Regions from separate parts of the Thalassolituus sp. UBA2590 genome, predicted to be linked through region 2. Evidence: predicted binding sites of a transcription regulator. Region 2 holds the regulator's gene; the other holds the start of a gene.

Region 1 (2,405 bases), on a different contig from region 2:
GACCGCAATCTGCGTACTCCGCATGACGCTCAGATTATTTTCTGGAGTGTGATGGAGGACGTCTCCGGAGACCCGGATATTGGTATTCACCTCGGCGAAAACATGCCTGTCTACAAAGGACAGGTGTTGCAGTACCTCTTTTTGTCGAGTCCAACTTTCGGAGAAGGGCTGAAACGGGCGTTGAGTTACCAGCGTCTGTTGAGCGATGCCTCTCAGGCGAGTATTGAGATCGACAGCCATCAGGCATCTGTAAAAGTTGAATCAGCCAGTGACAAAGTGACCGGCCTTCGTCACCTTAATGAATGCATGGTTCTTGGGCTGGTGCGCTTCTTTGAGTATGTGACCGACGAGCAATTCCGCCCGGCAGCAATTGAATTTACGCATCCAGCACCAGAGAATTGCGCAGAACACCACCGTATTTTTGATTGCGATGTGCGTTTCGGGTGCAGTGAAAACCGTATCCGGTTTGATGACAGTCTTCTGGATCTGCCGTCACTGCATGCCGAACCTGAGTTACTGCAACTGCATGAAAAACTAGCCAGTGAGCACGTTGCCAAGCTGGAGCGTCAGGACGTCGTCTCGCGTGTGTACAAGGTTTTTGGTGAAGTACTCGAGACAGGTCGGGTCAATCTTGATGATGTGGCGGGGCGTCTGGACATGAAGCCCCGCACACTAAGAACGCGTCTGACTGAGGCAGGGACCAACTTTAATCAATTGCTCGCGGACTACCGCTGCAACCTGGCCAAGCGCCTGTTGTCAGGTACCGATGAAAGCATTGATGAGATCGTCTACCTCACCGGCTTTTCTGAACCCAGTACCTTCTATCGGGCCTTCAAGCGCTGGACAAATCAGACGCCGGTTGAGTATCGCAACATCCGCCGTAGCTGATTGATCTGCGTCATCCGGACAGCACACGCCAACTTAATGTAAATATTCGCTGAACAGGCGATTTCTACTCAAGAAAACAGCTCCGTGACCGATACAGAAGTCACATTCATCGGTTACTGCGGAGCTTGCTATGAACATTCCGTCCTTTTCATCATTCTCCAGTGCGGGTTTTCAGAACTACGGCAAGAGCCTGGGCAATCTTCAGCGGTCTCCGCAGGATTCGTCCCAGTCGCAAGGCGCAGTAAATCGTTTGGCACAGGCCGATAAGTCTGCTGAGGTAGCGAATACTAAGTCTGCCCAGCCTGTTTCTACCCAAAGCCCGGAAGTCACAGCGACCAATATACTTCGCCATGTCTATCAGAGTGTGGAAGGCCTTCGCGCAGAGGGAGCCTCCGAGGAGCGCATTGCTGAACGTCTGGAGGCGGCCCGCGAGGGGATCGCTAAAGGCTACGGTGAAGCGCGTGCAATTCTTGAAGACTTAGGTCGCCTTGATGAGTCTCTGGCAGCCGATATCGATAAGGGCGAAGCGCTCATTGCCGAAGGGCTGAAGCAGATTGAGGCCGGAGAGAAACCAGATTTACTGGCACCCAAAGTCCCTGAGCGTGATGACGCTCCGCAAAGCGCAGCCCCCACAGGTTTTACTCTTGCTGGCACCAGATCATCACAGAGCCTGTCGCTTGAGGTCGTGACCCGCGACGGTGACAAAGTGACGGTGAATTTTCGTCAGAAAGAGGGCGGCATCAGCCTGACTACGCCGGGTATGAGCCTCACTGCGAGTGCATTTTCCAGCCGGTTTGATATGCAGATTGATGGCAACCTTGATGAAGGTGAGCTTAACGCCCTGCAAACACTGTTCGAAGACGTGGGCAAACTGAGTGAGACTTTTTACGGTGGCGACCTGGGTGCGGCACTCGAGGAGGCCATGCAGCTAGGCTTTGATGGTAACGAACTGGCGTCTATGAGCCTGGAGCTGCGCCAGCGAAGCTTCTCGAGCGTTTCTCATGCCTACGGGGAATCTGGCCCGTCGTTACCAACGCAGCGCCTTGAGTCGCAGCAGAACATGATTACCGACTACGTTAAGAGTTATACCGAAGCCCTGGATCGCGCGAGACCGCTTGCTGAGCCAAAAGATACCTTGCAGAAAATGCTCGAGGCGCTGGCTCCGGACGAATCTCGGCTGGACGCATTGCGCCAATTTAACGATGGTCTGAGTAAGCTGCTTAATCGTTGATTCTCTTCTGGCCGGATAGAAACCGGCCAACATGTCGCCAGATAGGATTACACGTCTGGCGGCGGTATACTTTCCTACCTGTTTTTATTTCGGTAAACCATCCTTGAGCTACGTTCTTCTTGGTACTTCCGAGTGCCACCTGTGTGATCAGGCTGCTGCAATTGTGACTGAGGGCGCAGAGGGCCTTGCGGTGACCGTATACATTGAAGATATTACCGATATTGAAGGTGGCGTAGATCTTTACGGTCTGCGGATACCTGTCCTTCGTAACGAAATAACGGGCGAA
Region 2 (2,405 bases):
ATCGATTTTTTCTTTAAGTACTGCCGCGGTGAAGGGCTTAACGACGTATCCGTTCACGCCTGCCTGTGCCGCTGCAACGATCTGATCGCGCTTGGCTTCCGCAGTCACCATCAGAACTGGCAGAGTTTTAAGGCGCTCGTCTTCCCGCACATGCTTGAGAAGATCCAGGCCTGTCATCCCTGGCATGTTCCAGTCGGTGACCAGAAAATCGAAGTCGCCATTCTGCAGCATCGGCAACGCTGTTGTGCCATCGTCTGCCTCCTGAGTGTTGGTGAAACCAAGATCACGCAGCAGGTTTTTGACGATACGTCTCATTGTTGAAAAATCATCCACAATGAGAATTTTCATGTTCTTGTCCAAAACGACCTCCAATATACGACTTTTACAAACCAAGCCGGTCCTGAATTAAGTTTAGACCCAGTTAGCGGTTTATCCAGAAAGAGAGAGAAAGAATAGAAAAGAATAATGACGGCGTCTGATATGGTCTGAAAGCGCTGGATGCGCCGGTAGGGAAAAATCAGGCCCAATCACTCAGACGCGCGCGTAAACGGTGTGTGGCTTGAGAGTGCAGCTGACTCACGCGAGACTCGCTGACGCCTAATACAGCGCCAATTTCTTTGAGGTTCAGCTCTTCGTCATAGTAAAGAGCAAGAACGAGCTGCTCGCGCTCTGGCAGGCCTGAAATGGCTTCCGCCAACTGGCGACGAAATGCATCCCTCTCCATGCCTTTTCCGGGCCCGGGGGTGGAGTCATCCATCAGATCGGGAGAACTGTCGTTTTCCAGCAACTCTTCATAGCTGAACAGACGACAACCCGCACTATCCTTCAGTATCTGGTGGTACTCGTCCTGGCTTATACCAAGGACAGCCGCAACCTCACTGTCGTCGGCATCACGACCTTTGACTGCTTCAACCTGTTTAATCGCATCCTGGATACGGCGGGCATTGCGATGCACTGAACGGGGTGCCCAGTCACCTTTGCGTATTTCGTCGAGCATGGCCCCACGAATCCGGATACCGGCGTAGGTTTCGAAGCTCGCGCCTTTGCCGCCATCGTATTTACGCGCAGCTTCAAGCAAACCGATCATGCCCGACTGGATCAGGTCATCTACCTGCACACTGTCCGGTAAGCGTCCCATCAGATGATGAGCAATCCGCTTCACCAGACCCGCGTGTTCCCGGACCAGATCGTCGAAATTAGTATTCTGAACGTCGGAGTACACCAGACAACTTCCCGTCGACACCCGTCATGCTCCTACCTGATCAACCAGCCGGTCCACGAAGAACTCAAGATGTCCGCGTGGCGTGGATGGCAGCGGCCAGCTGTCTACTTTCTTGGCTAACGCCCGGAAAGACGTCGCTGCTTTTGACCGTGGATAGGCTTCAATTACCGCCTTCTGACGCTGTACCGCTCGCTTAACCGCATCGTCAGAAGGAACTGCGCCAACGTATTGCATAGCAACATCAAGAAAACGATCAGTGACTTTGGTCAGCTTGGCAAACAAGGCCATACCGTCCTGCGGTGACTTCACCATATTGGCAACGACACGGAAACGGAACAGACCGTAATCGCGGTTCAGAAGTTTAATCTGAGCATACGCATCCGTGATCGAAGTCGGCTCGTCAGTCACGACTACCAGTACTTCCTGTGACGCCCGGACAAAACTCAGGACAGTATCTGAAATCCCCGCTGCCGTATCGATGATCAGTACATCAATATCGTCGCCGATATCGCTGAACGCCTGAATCAGCCCGGCATGTTCCATTGGATTCAACTGCGACAGTTTCTGGGTCCCCGAAGAGGCAGGCACAATTCTGATACCACCGGGGCCTTTGACCAGAACTTCTCTCAGGTCACACTCGCCCTGCAGCACATTTTCAATTGTCTTGTTCGAGCTGATACCGAGAAGAATATCGATATTTGCCAGTCCGAGGTCGGCATCAAGGATGACGACACGTCGGCCCATTTCAGACAGGGCAATACCAAGGTTTACGGAGACATTGCTTTTGCCAACACCGCCTTTACCGCCGGTGACTGCTATGACCTGTACAGGATGACTCGCCATCTTCAATTAAACTCCGTGTTGAAAGCTTTTCTGTTGTGTTGCCATGTTCATTGCTTCTGCCGCCTGCCAGCGCGTTCTTGCCATCCGCGCCATTTGCTCAGCAAGGTTGACCAGTCTTGATGCATCCGGGTAATGCAGATCATCCGGAATGTGAGGACCGTCGGTAATCAGGGTCAGTGGCAAGCGGGTCAGAGCGGCAACACTGAGGCCAGCCCCCAGGCTGAAACACTCATCCAGTTTGGTGAAAATACAACCATCCAGCCCCGCTGGCTTGAAGTGCTCGTAGTTCTCCTGAAGGCAACGCGCCTGACTTGTCAGAGGCAGCACCAGAAACTTACGA

What was found. The regulator FliA, encoded in region 2, starts transcription of late flagellar genes. The targets are predictions, from matches to a motif close to CTAAAGTTNNNNNNNNNNCNGCCGATA.
Region 1: a site for FliA is predicted at 956-982, ahead of B2067_RS08880 (DUF5610 domain-containing protein). Genes of this name have one in related genera too.

Annotation. Positions count from the first base shown of each region.
Region 1 covers NZ_DDKU01000097.1:1,516-3,920, forward strand. Annotated here, with positions in the region: gene B2067_RS08875 (AraC family transcriptional regulator) at 1-888, shown strand, start outside; gene B2067_RS08880 (DUF5610 domain-containing protein) at 1,019-2,119, shown strand; gene B2067_RS08885 (glutaredoxin family protein) at 2,223-2,405, shown strand, end outside.
Region 2 covers NZ_DDKU01000142.1:6,719-9,123, reverse strand. Annotated here, with positions in the region: gene cheY (chemotaxis response regulator CheY) at 1-360, opposite strand, end outside; gene B2067_RS12295 (RNA polymerase sigma factor FliA) at 518-1,225, opposite strand; gene B2067_RS12290 (MinD/ParA family protein) at 1,247-2,065, opposite strand; gene flhF (flagellar biosynthesis protein FlhF) at 2,072-2,405, opposite strand, start outside.